One region of the Yersinia hibernica genome, then DNA from elsewhere that is predicted to be linked to it. Evidence: predicted binding sites of a transcription regulator. Region 1 holds the regulator's gene; each other region holds the start of a gene.

Region 1 (6,325 bases):
CTAAATTGGGTGCTGACTGGGCCTCATGTAATAAGGTATTAATTACTCTGACCAACACCGGGGATGAGATAAAAGGCCAGGACTGGGCCATTTACTTCCATAGCATTCGTCAGATCCTGACGGTAGATAACGACCAATTTACCATTACTCACCTGACCGGTGACCTACACAAAATTGAGCCTAGCGCCAAATTTACCGGCTTCCCGGCGAATCAAGCGGTTGAAATCCCTATCACTGGCGAATACTGGCAGTTATTTGCCACCGACTTTATGCCGCGTTGGTATGCCACTTCAGGTGATGCGCAGCCAAAAGTGCTAAAAAGCACTGATACTGAGGATATTAACGAGTATTTGACTCAATTTACCGGCGATCAATGGAAGCGCACCAAAGACGATAATAATGTGCTGATGACACCGCAATCGCGCTTTAGCAAAAATGAAGCGGTAAAAACATTGGCGGCGGCAAACCTGCGCGGGCAGATTATCCCCACCCCTATGGAAGTGAAGATTCACGCCCAAGATGCTGATTTAACTAAAGGTGTGGCTCTGGATTTGAGTGCATTACCCAAGCCCGCGGCCGAGGCTGCCCAGCAGCGTTTTGAATTACTCGGCCTGACGGCCAACTCTGCCGGGTTCCCGATTAAAACCTCAATCCAGCCGGCGGCCTTTAATGGCGAATTAGCCGTTTCCGGTGCCTATGAGCTGAAAATCGGCGAGCAGGGGGCGCAAGTTATTGGTTTTGACCCCGCCGGGGTGTTCTATGGTTTGCAATCGATTCTTTCTTTAGTGCCGACGGATGGCAGCCAGAAAATAGCGACATTGGAAGCAAAAGATGCGCCGCGTTTTGAATATCGTGGTGTTTTCCTTGATGTCGGCCGTAACTTCAAAACTAAAGATGCGGTGCTGCGTTTACTGGACCAGATGGCGGCATATAAGCTGAACAAATTCCACTTCCACTTGAGTGATGATGAAGGCTGGCGCATTGAGATCCCAGGGCTGCCAGAATTGACAGATGTGGGGAGCAAGCGCTGCCACGATTTGACGGAAAACACCTGTTTACTGCCGCAATTGGGTTCTGGCCCAGAGAGCAATAATCTGGGTTCCGGCCATTTTACCCGTGATGATTATATTGAAATTCTGAAATACGCCAAAGCTCGCCAGATTGAAGTCATTCCTGAAATTGATATGCCCGCTCATGCTCGTGCGGCAGTGGTATCGATGGAGGCGCGTTACAACAATTTGATGAAGCAGGGCAAAGAGCAAGAAGCTAACGAATTCCGCTTGGTTGACCCGACAGATGACTCTAACACCACTTCGGTTCAGTTCTATGAGCGTAAAAGTTATCTGAACCCATGCTTGGATTCTTCAAAACGCTTTGTCGACAAAGTGATTGGCGAAATGGCCCAGATGCACAAAGAAGCGGGGATGCCGCTGACCACCTGGCATTTCGGCGGTGATGAGGCGAAAAACATTCGTCTGGGTGCCGGGTTCCAGGATAAAAATAGCCCGCTTGAGCCGGGTAAAGGCATCATTGATAAGAGTGTGGAAGATAAGCCGTGGGCCAAATCACAGGTATGTCAGGATTGGGTCAAGCAAGGCAAAGTTCAGGATGTTGAGCACCTTTCCAGCCACTTTGCCATTGAAGTCAGCAAGCTGGTTAATGCCCATGGCATCGAAAAAATGCAAGCCTGGCAAGATGGTTTGAAAGATGCCAAAGATGCCAAAGCCTTTGCCACCAAACGGGTTGGCGTTAACTTCTGGGATACTCTCTATTGGGGCGGTGCCGATTCCATCAATGATTGGGCCAACAAAGGTTATGAAGTGGTGGCCTCAAATCCGGATTACGTTTATTTCGATATGCCGTATGAAGTTAACCCAAATGAACGCGGTTACTACTGGGCCACTCGTTTTAATGATGAAGCTAAAGTCTTTAGTTTCGCCCCCGATAACATGCCACAAAATGCTGAAACTTCGGTTGACCGCGACGGTAATCACTTCAGTGCGAAGAGTGATAAGCCATGGCCGGGTGTGCACGGTATTTCTGGGCAATCGTGGAATGAAACCGTGCGGACGGATGAGCAAATGGAGTACATGATTTTCCCACGGGTATTACCTCTGGCTGAACGGGCCTGGCATCGTGCTTCTTGGGAGCAGGATTATAAAGCGGGTCGCGAGTACAGCGGCGCAACGCACATGGTTGATACCAAAGCGTTAAATGCCGATTGGCAGCTATTTGCTAATCTCATGGGTCAACGCGAACTGGCAAAATTGGATAAAGCCGGTATTGCATACCGCTTGCCGGTGCCGGGGGCGCGTGTTGTCAACGGTGTATTGGAAGCCAATATCTCCTTGCCGGGGCTGATTATTGAGTATTCCACTGATGGCGGCCAGCAATGGCACAAATATGATGCCAAGGTTCAGCCTAAAATCAGCGGTGACATGCTGATCCGCTCGAGCAGCCCGGATGGTAAACGTAGTAGCCGCGCGGAGCCGGTTAAAGTTTGATTTTTGTTTTAAACCGCTGTGTCTGATGTTAACTCCTGTTTATCCGATTTTTAGGTAAACATTATTAAGTGAAGTTGAGTTGATGGTTTTCCCCCGGCAAGTCCGGGGTTTTTTTTTGCGTTAGATTTATTTTATGCAGGGAATTGTGGGCGGAGGGTATAAATAATAATGACCACCTGACTCCCGACCGAGGTTATCTCGGATAGCTGGGCGGGAAAGGCGGCCATCTTGCGGATGGGGTATGTTCTGGTCCGGATTAAAAACACACCCTAAGGCTATTGGGTACTTAAAATCTCAGTGCTTAAAATCTCTATACTTTATCGTGCGCAGACTCATTTTCACGGCAATCGCCGGTTTCACAGTGGCCGTACAGATACAGGCTGTGATTGGTCAGCTTGATACCATGCTGTTTAGCAATTTCACGTTGAAGTGACTCAATGGATTCATTACTAAACTCAATCACTTTACCGCAATCCAGGCAAATCAGGTGATCGTGATGATGCTGCTGCGTCAGCTCAAAGACTGATTTGCCGCCCTCGAAATTATGGCGGGTAACAATACCGGCATCATCAAATTGATTTAGGACTCGATACACCGTCGCCAAACCAATTTCTTCACCGATATCGATCAGCTTTTTATAAAGATCTTCCGCGCTGACGTGGTGGCATGCCGGGTCTTGCAACACTTCCAGAATCTTAAGCCGGGGCAGTGTTACTTTAAGGCCAGCGTTTTTTAAGGCTTTGTTGTTGTCAGTCATGCGGATTCAGTCCTGTTACTATCGATTCAAATTAAGGCTGTTCAGCCTATGACATCCGTGGCGCAATAATTACAATTGCGTCTCATTATAGAACTGCTAGCCCCAAATGAAAACCGTGGTTGTTAACAAAGGTATAATTGCACACTTTGTCAGATTAATCATGCAATGTATTGATGAATGGGATTGTTGCATCATTTAAGTATATGGCCGCCAGACGTAACGTTACAAATTTGTAGCGGTTTATTTTCATTTTGCGCGGATGAAGATGCGGATTTGTGGGTGGCTTAACAGAGTATGGCGAGTGTGGGGCGGTAACGAAAACGCGCGGCAATGTAGAACATCAACCTCGCGTTTCCGATTTACCCGTTACACTTCAAGCGGCAAGGCGTTGGTTGCCTGGCTGCTTCTTGAAGGATTTAGCGGGCATGACAAATTAGCCTGCGATCTCGGCCAAATTCAGTTCTTCACTGATTTGTTTTACCCAAGCTTGCACACGTTCATTGGTCAGTTCTGGTTGTCTGTCTTCATCAATGGCTAAACCAATAAAGTGATCATCATCCGCTAAGCCTTTGGAGGCTTCGAAGTGATAGCCGGCGGTTGGCCAGTGGCCGACGATTGCAGCACCGCGCGGTTCAATAATATCGCGCACGGTTCCCATCGCATCACAGAAATATTCTGCATAGTCTTCCTGATCACCACAACCAAACAAGGCGACCAGTTTGCCATTGAAATCAATCTCTTCCAGTGTCGGGAAGAAATCATCCCAATCGCACTGGGCTTCACCGTAATACCAGGTTGGGATCCCGATCAGCAAAATATCGAAGCCTTCCAAATCTTCTTTGCTGCTTTTGGCAATGTCGTGAACCTCAGCAACCTCTTTGCCCAGTTGCTTTTGGATCATCTTGGCAATGTTTTCGGTATTGCCAGTATCGCTGCCAAAGAAAATGCCTACAGTTGCCATATAACTTAATACCTTTTAAATTCAAATAATTGTGAAAATTACCAAGCACTCTGCCCGATAATATAACACATGTATAGGGCGATATAATGCCAGAAAATCTCGCCATGCCGATATCAAGTTTATGCGATATTAAATTTTTGTGAGTCGCTCAACCTTATAACACCATTGCCGATAACCTTCGTGTAACTGAAAGGTTGCAATTTGCGGTGCCAGGGGGAGAACCATCAGATGAAAGTCTGCTGGGAAAGGAGTTGTCGTGAGCTGTATGGAGCGTCCTTTATTGCTTTTCGGTCATCAAATAACACCCGAGCGTCTAACGGTAACTATCCGATATATAAGGGGAACGAGCATGCAGTTGTTAAGAAATATTACTATCAGAGCCGCACTACTTTGGGTACTTGGGGCATTTTGCCTGCTATGGGGTGGGGTATCCGCTTATACATTGTTATCACTGAACCAACTGACACAATCCTCTAATGCTAATAGCGTGTTGGTGGAAAACATGAATTTGGTGAATCAGGGGACGGAACAATACTTTCGGATGGTGACACGCCTTGCCCGTGCAGTGGATTATCGTCAGAGCGGTAACCTGACCGATGCCGATAAAGAACTTAAATCATCCAATGTAGCACTTGAGAATCTGAAAAAAGCGCTAGCGCAGTTTAAAGCCATTGACCATGCACAGCTTGACCCCGCGTTAGTCAGTGCCGTGATTAATGGGTGGAGTGGATTAATTGAGCAAGGTGTTATGCCGCTTTATCAGGCGGCGATGGATAATAATAGTGCGGTTTATCAAGATGTAGCGAAAAAGACCGTCCCCGCGCTGAGCCGCCAATATGGTTCTGTGGCGGAGAGTTTTAATCAGGCGGCATCAAAGGCCATTGGGGTGGCTAAAGAGCAATTTACGCATCTGACAAAAGTGAGCAGCATGATATTAATTGCTGCTTTGGTGGCAGGATTAGTGATTTTATTGGCAACAGACCGCTATCTGCTCGTCAACATGGTTCGCCCATTGGATGATATCCGCGCCCATTTTCGGGTGATTGCTTCAGGCCAACTGGGTCAGCCCATTGCTGATTTTGGCCGCAACTGTGTCGGGCAATTATTTCCGCTGCTGCGTGATGTGCAAGGCAGCTTGGTGAATACGGTCAAAGCTATCCGTAACAGCACTGATGGGATTTATCACGGGGCGGCAGAAATTTCTGCTGGCAATACGGATTTATCATCACGCACGGAGCAGCAGGCGGCGGCATTGGAACAGACGGCTGCCAGCATGGAGCAGTTAACCGCCACGGTAAAACACAATGCAGATAATGCCCATCATGCCAGCCAATTGGCGGCAAATGCTTCTATTACGGCGAAAAAAGGCGGAGCGCTGGTGGCCGATGTGGTGCATACCATGGATGAGATTTCGGCCAGTTCACGCAAAATCGCGGAAATCACAACTGTGATTAACAGTATAGCTTTCCAGACTAATATTCTGGCGCTGAATGCTGCTGTGGAAGCGGCCCGGGCGGGGGAGCAAGGTCGTGGTTTCGCCGTGGTCGCCAGTGAAGTACGCAATCTTGCCCAGCGTAGTGCGCAGGCGGCAAAAGAGATTGATAGTTTAATCACGGAGTCAGTGAACCGGGTGAGCAGCGGTTCCGCATTGGTAGAAAGTGCTGGGGTAACGATGGATGAAATTGTCCGCTCCATCACTAATGTTACTGATCTGATGGGGGAAATTGCTTCTGCCTCTGATGAGCAAAGTAAAGGGATAGCTCAGGTCGGGCAGGCGGTGGCTGAAATGGACAGTGTGACTCAGCAAAATGCCGCATTAGTACAAGAAGCTTCCCGTGCGGCGGCTTCACTTGAGGAACAAGCGACTCAGCTAAACCAAGCGGTGGCGGTGTTTAAATTGCGCGCAGAAGATGCGCAGGCAAAAGCGACGGTTAAGCCGCGGGTCAAGATACTGGTGGCGACGCCGGTGACCAAGGTGGATAACCATGCCAACTGGGAAACGTTCTAATCCGGTGTGTTTAAATTTAGGGTGAGGATATTGGCGTGGCGCAATCACTTACGCCACGCCGTCGTGATAACCGGTAGGGTTAAAACCCTTCTTGT
Region 2 (6,325 bases), 570 kb from region 1:
GAGAGTCATTATGACCAGCGCTAAAAAGCAAAAAACCGGCTATAAGCCGGTCTTTTAAAGGGTGGTGGAGCTAGACGGGATCGAACCGTCGACCTCTTGCATGCCATGCAAGCGCTCTCCCAGCTGAGCTATAGCCCCACAGATGTGGTTGTTCGTACTGATTTATCTATGATGCCACCCATTTATCAAGTTTGAAAATTTTATTAAATATTTATCAAACCAGAAATTTGGTGGAGCTAGACGGGATCGAACCGTCGACCTCTTGCATGCCATGCAAGCGCTCTCCCAGCTGAGCTATAGCCCCAATGCGCACATAATAAATCGTGTGAACGGGGCGCATGATATGAAACCGCTGAAAAAGTGTCAACGGCTAATTCAATTTCTCGCGCTAAGCGCTGAAAAAGCCGCCAAATCAGTGAGCAAACAGCAGAATAAAGAGATTATTTGCGGCTGTTCAAGCATAAAAAAAGGTGGCTTGCTTGAGCCACCTTAAGCATTAACTGGCTGATTTATTGCTGCGCTTCGCGTTCGCTAATAAAGGCCAAAGCTTTATCAATACGCGCCAGTGACCGTGCCTGACCGATGGCATGGACAGTGACATCCATCCCCGGTGATTGGCCGGCACCAGTGACCGCAACACGCAGTGGCATGCCGACTTTGCCCATCCCGAGACCTAACTCATCTGCAGTGCCCTGAATGGCGTTGTGGACGTTTTCAGTGGTCCATTGCGTGATAGCGGCCAGTTTAGCTCTGACGGCTTCAAGTGGTTGGCGCGCCACAGGGCGTAAATGCTTTTTCGCGGCGTCAGCGTCGAACTCGTCAAACTCTTCATAGAAGTAACGGCAAGATTCGGCCATTTCTTTCAATGTCTTACAGCGCTCGCCGAGCAGTTTAACAATCTCTGCCAACTCTGGGCCATTACGGGTATCAATCCCCAGTTGTTCAACTTGCCATGACAGGTGCACTGCAACCTGCTCTGGTGGCAAGCTATTGATATAATGGTGATTTAGCCACTGTAGTTTTTCAGTGTTGAAAGCACTGGCTGATTTGCTGACGGCATCGAGAGTGAATAACTCGGTCATTTCGGCGACAGAGAAAATCTCCTGATCACCATGAGACCAACCCAAACGCACTAAGTAGTTCAGCAGAGCCTCCGGCAGATAGCCGTCATCGCGATATTGCATGACACCGACGGCACCATGGCGTTTGGACAGTTTTTTGCCATCATCACCGAGAATCATTGAGACGTGGGCATACTCAGGAACCGGCGCGCCCAGCGCTTTCAGGATATTGATTTGGCGGGGAGTATTGTTGATATGGTCTTCACCACGGATAACATGGGTGATTTCCATATCCCAATCATCAACAACCACACAGAAGTTATAAGTTGGCGAACCATCGGTACGGCGGATAATTAAATCGTCCAGCTCTTGGTTGCTGAATTCAATTGGCCCACGGATTTTATCGTCGAAAATAACGGAGCCTTCCTGCGGGTTACGAAAACGCACGACTGAAGGCTCATCAGCACCATGGCTGCACTGGCTATCGCGGCAGCGGCCGTCGTAGCGCGGTTTTTCGCCATTCGCCATCTGGGTTTCACGCAATTCATCCAAACGTTCTTTAGAGCAATAACATTTATATGCCGTGCCATTCTCTAGCATTTGGTCAATCACCGCATTGTAGCGGTCGAATCGTTTGGTTTGGAAATACGGGCCTTCGTCCCAATCCAGATTTAGCCAGTTCATCCCATCCATAATGGCGTCGATGGCTTCCTGAGTTGAGCGCTCAAGGTCAGTGTCTTCAATGCGCAGAACAAATTCACCACCTAAATGGCGGGTGAATAACCAGGAATAGAGCGCAGTACGTGCGCCACCTACGTGCAGATAGCCAGTAGGGCTGGGGGCAAAACGGGTTTTAATTTTCATTGGGTGCGATGCCTTATTACGCTGCGCCAGCTAACAAACGCTGGCTGTTGCTGTAAATTCGAAAAAGTAGGCGACATTCTACCACCATGAGGTAATTCCTCAACGATGTTACCGGCATGCAATTGATGATTACTGATAGATCCGGCTAAAGAAGTGCCTACAGCGGCGATAAATATCGCATCCTGTTTAAATTTGCGGCGAACGATTGTTTTCGTTTTAAAAACCGTTGACTCACTTCGAACTATCCCTATAATGCGACTCCAACAACACGGCGGGGCGATTAGCTCAGTTGGTAGAGCATCTCCTTTACACGGAGGGGGTCATCAGTTCGAATCTGGTATCGCCCACCAAACTCGACGCGTTGTGAAGTCAATGAAATACAAGCATTAAGTGAGATAGATGAGGGCGATTAGCTCAGTTGGTAGAGCATCTCCTTTACACGGAGGGGGTCATCAGTTCGAATCTGGTATCGCCCACCACTCATCGCTCATTGTTTTACAGCATTACAGTCATAGAAGTGGGCGATTAGCTCAGTTGGTAGAGCATCTCCTTTACACGGAGGGGGTCATCAGTTCGAATCTGGTATCGCCCACCACTTCTGTACTTTCAGTTATATATAATGGGTCGTTAGCTCAGTTGGTAGAGCAGTTGACTTTTAATCAATTGGTCGCAGGTTCGAATCCCGCACGACCCACCATTATAGCAAGTATCTTAACCATTCCCCCCTAAACTCAGAAGTTCATACGAGCCAATATCTCGTGGACAAGACAAAGTTGCATGTCAATTTTGAGCAATGCTTGCGCTCAGGTTCGAGTGAAACGCATCAGCATTAATCTAAATAGCAATATCCAATACAAATCAACGCGATAAAAGTGTGCATGGCGCACAATCTGACTTACTTATACTCCCGGCCTGCTAGCTCCCCATAAGGTATCATTGGAGTGAATGGTTTGACTGTGAATCACAGGCATAAAAAAAGGCGCCGTAGCGCCTCTTTAGGGATTTTTTTTCTGATACTTAGAGTACCAGGCCCGCAATAGAGGCGGACAGCACACTGACCAGTGTAGAGCCGTACAGCAGTTTCAGACCAAAACGAGAAACCACATTACCTTGGTGTTCATTCAGGCCTTTAATCGCACCGGCTACGATACCGATAGAAGAGAAGTTAGCGAATGAAACCAGGAATACAGACAGAATCCCCACACTGCGTGGTGACAATTCAGATGCCACTTTCTGCAAGTCCATCATTGCCACAAATTCGTTAGAAACCAGTTTGGTTGCCATAATGCCGCCCACTTGCAAGGCTTCGTGAGCAGGAATACCCATCACCCAGGCAAATGGGAAGAAGACATAACCCAAAATACCCTGGAAGCTGATGCCGAACAGCAGGCTGAACAGTGCATTCATTGCTGCAATCAATGCAATGAAACCAATCAACATGGCCGCAACGATAATGGCGACTTTGAAACCAGCTAGGATGTATTCACCCAGCATTTCAAAGAAGCTTTGGCCTTCATGCAGATTGCTTAGTTGCAACTCTTCTTCATCTTCTGCTTTATACGGGTTGATTAACGACAACACGATAAAGGTACTGAACATGTTAAGCACCAGTGCTGCGACCACAAATTTTGCGTCCAGCATTGACATGTAAGCACCCACAATCGACATGGAGACTGTCGACATTGCTGTTGCCGCCATGGTGTACATGCGTTTTTCAGACATTCTGCCCAGAATATCTTTATAGGCGATAAAGTTTTCAGACTGGCCCAGAATCAGTGAACTGACTGCGTTGAATGATTCTAACTTACCCATGCCATTGATTTTGGACAACAAAGTACCAATGATGCGAATAACGACGGGCAGCACTTTAATGTATTGCAGAATACCAATCAGCGCAGAAATAAAGACGATAGGGCACAGCACTCTTAAGAAGAAGAACGCGAGACCTTTATCCCCCATATTGCCGAAGACAAAATCGGTGCCGGTAGCGGCGAATCCCAATAATTTGTCGAATAAGCCGGCGAATCCTTTCACAAAACCTAATCCAACTTCCGAATGAAGGAAGAAGTACGCTAACAGCACCTCAATAACTAACAATTGAATAACAAACCGAATGCGGATGCTTTTACGATCCTTACAGATCGCTAATGCTAATATGGCCACCACAACTAAGGCCAACGCAAACTGTAAAATATGGGACATGTATGTGCTCCAAATTAGAGGCAGTCTAGATTTCGGTGGTCATTTTATGTAACGGCTACATTAAAAACGAGATGTATGTTGCAAATATAGAAATTCACTTTCATAAATGCAAACAAATTAGTGGGGTTGATCACAAAAAATAGCATGTTAATAATATGCTACAGCGATAGTGTAAATATGCTAGTTTGAATAATTGTAGTGTTCGGTCTCGGAAATTGCGATGCAGTTTTCATCCAATTTTGCGAAAACTGGCAACTGACGGTGACGCCTTGGCAGATTATGCGGTATTAGCTATCAGAGTGATAAATTTCGCTTTTCTAAATGCGCTTGATAATTATTATCATTTATATATTATTGATGATAATAAGTAGCCGTAAATTCTCCAAGGGTAATATTGAATGTTGGATAGTCGTGCTGTCGATACGCCCCGCCGTACATCAAGGAGGATTAAACTCTCCCTGATGGGGCCGGCTTTTATCGCCGCTATTGGCTACATTGATCCCGGCAACTTTGCCACCAATATTCAGGCCGGTGCTTCATTCGGTTACACCCTATTGTGGGTGGTGGTTTGGGCCAATATCATGGCCATGCTTATCCAACTTCTTTCCGCCAAGCTCGGTATTGCTACCGGTAAAAACCTGGCTGAACATATCCGTGACCGCTTTCCGCGCCCTGCGGTATGGGCTTATTGGGTGCAAGCCGAAATAATTGCAATGGCAACTGACTTGGCCGAGTTTATTGGGGCCGCCATTGGGTTCAAATTGCTATTGGGAGTGACGCTACTCGAGGGGGCGGTGCTAACCGGTATCGCGACTTTCCTTATTCTCATGTTGCAAAAGCGCGGGCAAAAACCCCTTGAGTTGGTTATCGGTGGCTTGCTGCTGTTTGTTGCCGCCGCTTATATTGTGGAGCTGGTTTTCTCGCGCCCTGAAATAGCGGCATTAGGCAGAGGGATGCTTATCCCCGACTTACCTAATCGGGATGCGGTATTTTTGGCCGCCGGGGTATTGGGTGCCACTATTATGCCGCACGTCATATATTTGCATTCATCATTGACACAAACTGCCGGGGAAAATTCTAAAGCGGATCGTTATGCCTCGACCAAATTGGATGTCGCCATTGCCATGACGATTGCAGGTTTCGTCAATCTGGCGATGATGGCGACTGCTGCGGCAGCATTCCATTTCAACGGCTACGGCAGTATTGCTGAGATTGAGCAAGCTTATTTAACCTTACAGCCACTGTTGGGTAATGCCGCGGCGACCATTTTTGGCCTGAGCTTAGTGGCCGCCGGGTTGTCATCCACGGTGGTCGGCACCTTAGCCGGTCAAGTGGTTATGCAGGGTTTTGTCCGGTTTTACATCCCTATTTGGCTGCGGCGTTCCGTCACCATGTTGCCCTCATTTATTGTAATTTTGATGGGAATGGATGCGACGCGGATATTGGTCATGAGCCAAGTCTTGCTGAGTTTTGGTATTGCTTTGGCGCTGGTGCCATTGCTGGCCTTTACTGGCAATAAAGAATTAATGGGCGATATGACTAACTCAAAACTGATTCAGGTTTTGGGGCAGCTGATTGTACTGGTGGTGATTGGATTAAATGCTTATCTGCTCATCAGTCTGCTTTAATTTATCACTCGGGCGGGTTGTGGATACAAACCCACCGGAGTATTTCATTTAGTTGTCATGATGATGACCGTGGCCTTTGCCGCGATGGTGTTTTTTACCATGCTTATCATAATGCTTGTCATATTTCCAATAGCGCCCTTCGCGATAGTAATAGTTTTTTTTCCACCAATCTCTATCTTGCCAACGGTATCCATCCCAATAATGACCATGACGATTACGCTCGCCTAAATCTCGCCCTTGATGGTCATGCCACCATTGGCGGTCACGCCAGTCATAACCATCCCAATAATTACCGCTGTTATCTTGCTCGCCAATGTGTAAAGAAATACTGGGTAGCAACTCAATACTCTCGGCATTGGCCATCGGAATCAGCGGGAACCAAGCTAATAGGGTTATGAGCAGCAGCGGCCTTATTCTTCTCGGCCTCACGACACTTAGCTTTAGCATTGTAAACATTATTTATCCTTGCCTGACCTTATGGGCTATGGCGTTATCTTAAATAGTAAGCCGCCCGCTGAGATTCGGATAAAACTGTAAAATATCTATTTAGGATTTATCTGTGGGCTGAGT
Region 3 (6,325 bases), 580 kb from region 1:
AGGTAGGCCGCCAGCCGTGGGTCGTCTATGGTTTGCAGCGCACCAGTGATGCCGTCTCATCACATGGTGAACTGCATATGAGCATCAGCTTGCTGATTTTTATCTTGGTGTATGGCTCAGTGTTTGGTGTGGGCTACGCCTATATGATGCGACTTATTCGCACCGGGCCAAAGACCCATGAGGGGCAGCAGCAAAACCCGGGAGGCCCAGGCCACCATGCCACGCCAGCCCGCCCGCTGTCGGCAGTCAGTGACCCACTGCATGCTGATGACCCTTTATTGACGACCGACAATAACCAAAACAGGAGCTAATTATGGGCATTGATCTTCCACTGATTTGGTTTGTCATCATTGTCTTTAGCACCATGATGTACGTGGTGATGGATGGCTTTGATTTAGGGATTGGCATCCTGTTCCCGCTGGTGAAAAACAGTCCTGACCGTGATTTGATGATGAACAGTGTTGCCCCGGTGTGGGATGGCAACGAAACCTGGTTGGTTCTAGGGGGCGCGGCATTACTGGGGGCTTTCCCGCTGGCTTATGCAGTGATTCTTGATGCTTTGGCAATCCCACTGACATTAATGCTGCTGGGGCTGATTTTCCGTGGCGTTGCCTTCGAGTTCCGCTTTAAAGCCACAGCGGAAAAACAGCATATCTGGGATAAAGCTTTTATTGGCGGCTCATTGATTGCCACCTTTACACAAGGAATGGTCGTCGGCGCTTTTATTCACGGTTTCCCGGTTTCGGGTCGCAGTTACAGTGGCGGGCCATTTGATTGGTTCACTCCTTTTGCACTGTTTTGTGGCTTGGGTCTGGTTGTGGCCTATGCTCTGCTGGGGTGTAGCTGGCTCATCATGAAAACTGACGGACATGTTCAGCAAGTGATGTATAAATTGGCCAAGCCGCTGACAATTATTATGCTGCTCATTATTGCCATCATTAGCTTGTGGACCCCCCTGAGCCAGCCACACATTGCTGCACGTTGGTTTAGCTTACCGAATCTGTTCTGGTTCCTCCCCGTGCCTATATTGGTACTGCTGGCCAGCGGGGCTTTACTTCGCGCAGTCAAAAATGGCGGTCATTACGCACCATTCCTGCTCACACTCTTGTTAGTCTTTTTGGGTTACAGCGGTTTGGGCATCAGTATCTGGCCATATCTTATTCCGCCATCAATTACCCTATGGCAGGCAGCGGCACCGGCGCAAAGTCTTGGTTTCATGCTGGTTGGCGCACTCTTTATTATTCCCATTATTCTGGTTTATACCTTCTGGAGCTACTACGTATTCCGGGGGAAAATCAATCACCAACAGGGCTATCACTGAATGATCAAATCACAACCACCGGCCCAAATAGTGGAGCCGATAAAATCTCCTTGGTGGAAAAAAGTCGGCTGGCTGTTGCTTATCTGGTGCAGTAGTGTGCTGGCATTATTGGCAGTATCTCAGCTGTTCCGTATGATGATGACAGCCGCTGGGATGAAATCCCATTAACGCAACATCTTGAGATAAAAAACGGCAAGGTGGCCACGCTGATATGCTCAATAATTCGCGTGCTGGGAAAGCGGCAATGGGGCCGCCCCCAACAACTGACACACCTCAGTGACCGGGGGGCCTGGCGCACATGCCGCTCGCAGCATGACGAATATATTAGTTAAGGGAATACCGCATTATGAAACGTTACCTAATCCCATTAGTTAATCAGATTGCATTGCTGATGATACTGCTGGGCATGTTGGGGCTGGCGGGCATGACAATTTCGTCATGGATGGCCCAAAGCATTCAAGGTAATGCGCACGCCATCAATAAAGCGGGTTCTCTACGAATGCAAAGCTACCGGCTGCTTTCCATCGTGCCGTTAGATAAAGCAGATCAGCGCTATCTGGCAGCCCTGGAGCAAGACAAAACCAGTAGTGATTTACAACTCGCCCTTCAGCGCGAGGGGCTGACCGGTCAATATCAGCAAATCGAACGCTATTGGCAAACCACCTTGAAACCACAACTGCTGCAAGCCAAACAGCCCGATGATGTTGCCGCCAGTGTGGCCGATTTTGTGCATCAACTGGATGCATTAGTCTTGGCTATTGACCATAAAACCGAGCAGCGCCTGCTGTTGGTGACCCTGATTCAGTTAGTTTTCATTGTGTTAACTCTGGGGTTAATGCTCGCCACCATTTATTACCTTCGCCGTCGTTTATTACGTCCATGGCTGCAATTGATCTCGATGGCAAATGCAATTGGCCGCGGTGACTTCAGCAAGCGCTTTATTTTGCCCCATCAGCGCGACGAAATGGGGATGCTGGGCGCGGCATTAAACCGCATGTCGCAAGAACTTTCGGTGATATACAGCCACCTGGAACAGCGTGTTGCCCAGAAAACCGCTGATTTACAACAGAAAAACCAGGTTTTGGCCTTCCTTTACCACAGCAGCCGCCAACTGCATACTTCTCAGCCGCTCAGTGAGCGGTTGGTGCCAGTGATTGAACAATTACAAACACTGACACCATTGGAAAATGTGCAAATCTGTTTATATGAAAATCATCTTTATCGCTCAAGTCTGACTAACAATTTGGATGGTGAATACTTCCCACCGCAAAATAGCCCTACACACTTAACCATTAGTGGCTCTTCATTTACTGCGAGCTCCGCGACAACGCGGGAGTCTCTCAGTTGGAGTTTGAGTGATAAACTTGGTCAATATGGTTTATTACTGGCAACAATCCCCTCAGAAAACCCGCTCAATTCAGATCAACAACAGTTGGTAAATATGCTAGTCGAGCAATTAACCAGCACGCTAGCACTGGAAAGTCAGGCGAGGCATCAGCAACAATTACTGCTGATGGAAGAGCGCTCCGCTATTGCGCGCGAATTACATGACTCTATCGCCCAATCTCTTTCCTGTCTGAAAATACAAATCAGTTGTTTGCAAATGCAGGTTCCTGACTTGCCCGACCCCAGTAAGTTATTGATTCAACAGATGCGCGATGAACTTAACATTGCCTATCGCCAATTGCGTGAGTTGCTGACAACCTTCCGTTTAAAACTCCACGAGGCGACATTACAGGCCGCACTGCAAACATTGGTCAATGAATTCAGCGAGCGCGCCGGTTTGCCCATCACTCTCAATTGCAACTTGCCATCAGACGCGGTTCCTACCCATCAAGCCATTCACATGGTCAATATCGCCCGCGAAGCACTAAATAATATCTATAAGCATGCCCACGCCACTGAAGCCGCGGTGAACATCACCACCGAACAAGGTGATGTTGTCATGTCCATCACTGACAATGGTTGTGGGATTGGCCAAGCCCATCAGCGGCCCAACCATTATGGCCTGATGATTATGCAAGACCGGGCCGCGAGCCTAAATGGCCGGTGTGATATTCGTCAACGGGAAGTGGGTGGAACAGAGGTGCGGGTGCAATTCACGCCAGACAATGATGACCTTGACTGACGATGTTACCCGACGGGTCAGCACCGCACATCCACACTAAATCTCAAAATCAATGGCGGCCTCATCTAGCGCTTCTGCCAATACTTTCTCTTTAATATCATGCAGGGACAGTGTGGGATTACACAGCTGGATAAAGAACCAGATAAAGTTACGTTGTAACTGGCCCCGTTTTAACCCTAACCACACGGTATTAGCATCAAACAGATGCTCGGCATTGAGCCGCACCAACCCTTTATCACGATGGGTTTCATAAGACATATCCGCCAAGATCCCCACCCCCAGGCCCAGTTCAACATAGGTTTTAATCACATCAGAATCCTGCGCGCTCAGGGCGATATCAGGGGTTAATCCGGCATTTTTGAAAGCATTATCCAGCCGGGAGCGGCCTGTTATTCCTTGCCGATAGGTAATTAAGGGCAAGGTGCTTAGGGTTTCCAGAGTGATATTCGGCTCTTGTGTTAATGGGTGATTTTCTGGCACTACAATCGCGTGATGCCAGCGATAATAAGGAAACGCCGCCACAGATTCATCACTCATCAATAATTCAGTGGCAATGCCAATATCAGCTTCACCAGATTGCAACATCGCCGCGATTTCTTGCGGATTTCCCTGACTAATAACCAATTTTACCTGCGGATACAGCAGACGAAACTCTTTAATCACCCGCGGCAAACTATAACGCGCTTGAGTATGTGTGGTGGCGATATGTAGCTGCCCACTGTCATTATTACTAAACACATCCGCTAACCGACGGATTTGATTAGCATCATTTAGCATGCGCTCGGCAACTGTCAGCAATTCTTTACCCGGCTCGGTCATTCCTAATAGCCGTTTACCGCGCCGAATAAATATCTCAATACCCAGTTCCTCTTCTAGCTCGCGAATATGGCGGCTAACGCCAGATTGCGAAGTAAATAAGCTATTGGCCACTTCAGTCAGGTTGTAATTGCAACGGGCTGATTCCCGAATAATTTTTAGCTGCTGGAAATTCATACCAAGCCCCTTTCATTTCATTCTATTGATATGCCCAATGCAAATGGCGTAACAGGTCAGTGGCAAGTGCATAAGGTATAAATAGATTTACGGCGAATGAGCGGGACAAACAAAGACAAAAAAACCGTTGCTTATGTTTTTTTGTACTAAGAAAAGTTAATGGCTAACAGAAAAAACATATTAGTCCATAGATTTTAAAAATAGTCTTATTTTTCAAAAAAATAAATATTTAGCAAAGCGGCCCCATTTTACCCGACCCGCGACTCAAACATGCAATCCGCTATATTAAATAACTTTTTAATATAGCGGATTGCCCTTTGGGGCCAGTGATAAAACCGTCTCATTAAATTCACCGGCCAAACGTTTGCTCGATGGGCGCAAATGTATATTTTCGTTTTCCATACATTGTTTTCATGCAAATAATTATCATTAACATTTCTTGGTGATATAATTCATCTCTTTGTAAGCCATGCCATGCTGGCTGATGACCCAGAATAAAACACCATAAGATTAGAGGGATAAACTGTGACTGCAGAATCAACAGCAGCAAAAACCAAATACCGCCCGACTCCGCCGCGCCTAGTACAAGTCAAACAGGTGGTAGACAGTTCGCCACATTTGCGCCGAATTACCTTTCACAGCCCAACATTGCAAAATTACCCGGCAGATTGTGCTGGTGCGCATCTAAAAATTTTCCTGCCATTGGCGCATCAAACCCAGCCAGAATTACCGGTTCTTGGCGAAAAAGGCCCGCAATGGCCCGCTGCGGATGTGCGCCCGACGGTGCGAACCTATTCTGTGCGCGCTATTCGCCCTGAACTTTGTGAGATAGATATTGAATTTGCGCTGCATGACCACAGCGGCCCGGCGGTCAATTTTGCCCGCCATGCCAAAGCCGGGGATTGGCTGGGAATTACCAATCCCGGCGGGCCTGAAACCATGCTGCCAGCGGCGACATACAGTTATCTGGTGGGTGACCCCTCTTCACTGCCGGCAATTGCCGCCTTGTTGGAAACACTGCCGGCCCATGCACAAGGTCATGCCATTATTCGCGTCGATACCCCACAAGATGTGCTAAATCTGGTGAAACCGGCAGGTGTTGAACTCAGCTGGGTCATAGGCGGCACTGAAAAAACTGATGACGTGATTAACCAATTCTGCGCGCTGGATTTGCCGATGGCAGAAGCGACATTCTGGTTGGCCGGTGAAGATAAGCTGGTAGTGCAGCTGCGCCGCTATCTTCGCCGCGAAAAAGGCTGTGAACGCCAGCAACTGTACGCCGTGCCATATTGGCGCGAAGGCCTCAATGAGGAAGATTATCATCACCAACGCCATGAAGTAATGGATAACATTGACGGCTAGATTTCATTAATATTTGTAAAATCAATGGACATGACTTTGCCGTGTCCATTTTTATGACGTTTTTCTACCTTTCCCCGTTAAAACCCTGTAAATTTTCTGCGACAATTCCCTGTTATTTGTTAGTCTTAAAGCTACTTAGCCTGCAATATGGCGCTTAATTATCGTTAAATGGCTCTAATGCCCGTTTAATGCAGTAAAGTTATTAGGAGCGTTCCCAAAATGAAGTCGCAAAATGATCCTGGCCGATCTAAATCTCGCCATCACGAATACTCCCTTATCCTGCCAATTGTTGCGCTGGTTATTCTTAATCTTTGGGGCGATACCAGCAATTTTGCCGCTGTCATTGTGATTAACCTGATTGCGCTGGTCGGTATTCTCAGCAGTGCTTTCAGTGTCGTGCGCCATGCAGACGTCCTAGCTCACCGCCTGGGTGAACCCTACGGTTCCTTGATTCTCAGTCTGTCAGTGGTGGTGTTGGAGGTCAGTTTGATCTCGGCAATGATGGCGACTGGCGATGCCGC

The links. Region 1 encodes Fur, which represses iron uptake genes when iron is present. Its sites were predicted from a motif close to ATAATAATGAGAACNACTATCAA; they were not measured.
Positions count from the first base shown of each region.
Region 2: the regulator Fur is predicted to act here: its motif matches at 4,455-4,477, upstream of D5F51_RS15410 (Nramp family divalent metal transporter).
Region 3: the regulator Fur is predicted to act here: its motif matches at 4,856-4,878, upstream of D5F51_RS09970 (siderophore-interacting protein).

Region 1 covers NZ_CP032487.1:2,696,704-2,703,028, reverse strand. Annotated here, with positions in the region: gene D5F51_RS12790 (beta-N-acetylhexosaminidase) at 1-2,504, shown strand, start outside; gene fur (ferric iron uptake transcriptional regulator) at 2,815-3,261, opposite strand; gene fldA (flavodoxin FldA) at 3,695-4,222, opposite strand; gene D5F51_RS12775 (methyl-accepting chemotaxis protein) at 4,572-6,230, shown strand; gene ybfE (LexA regulated protein) at 6,310-6,325, opposite strand, start outside.
Region 2 covers NZ_CP032487.1:3,266,881-3,273,205, reverse strand. Annotated here, with positions in the region: tRNA gene D5F51_RS15450 (tRNA-Ala) at 63-138, opposite strand; tRNA gene D5F51_RS15445 (tRNA-Ala) at 229-304, opposite strand; gene D5F51_RS22605 (hypothetical protein) at 344-493, shown strand; gene gltX (glutamate--tRNA ligase) at 510-1,925, opposite strand; tRNA gene D5F51_RS15435 (tRNA-Val) at 2,200-2,275, shown strand; tRNA gene D5F51_RS15430 (tRNA-Val) at 2,329-2,404, shown strand; tRNA gene D5F51_RS15425 (tRNA-Val) at 2,445-2,520, shown strand; tRNA gene D5F51_RS15420 (tRNA-Lys) at 2,547-2,622, shown strand; gene D5F51_RS15415 (NupC/NupG family nucleoside CNT transporter) at 2,943-4,127, opposite strand; gene D5F51_RS15410 (Nramp family divalent metal transporter) at 4,526-5,755, shown strand; gene D5F51_RS15405 (DUF2502 domain-containing protein) at 5,804-6,211, opposite strand.
Region 3 covers NZ_CP032487.1:2,118,209-2,124,533, forward strand. Annotated here, with positions in the region: gene D5F51_RS09945 (cytochrome ubiquinol oxidase subunit I) at 1-311, shown strand, start outside; gene cydB (cytochrome d ubiquinol oxidase subunit II) at 314-1,321, shown strand; gene D5F51_RS09955 (DUF2474 domain-containing protein) at 1,322-1,489, shown strand; gene narX (nitrate/nitrite two-component system sensor histidine kinase NarX) at 1,668-3,449, shown strand; gene cbl (HTH-type transcriptional regulator Cbl) at 3,486-4,442, opposite strand; gene D5F51_RS09970 (siderophore-interacting protein) at 4,968-5,804, shown strand; gene chaA (sodium-potassium/proton antiporter ChaA) at 6,024-6,325, shown strand, end outside.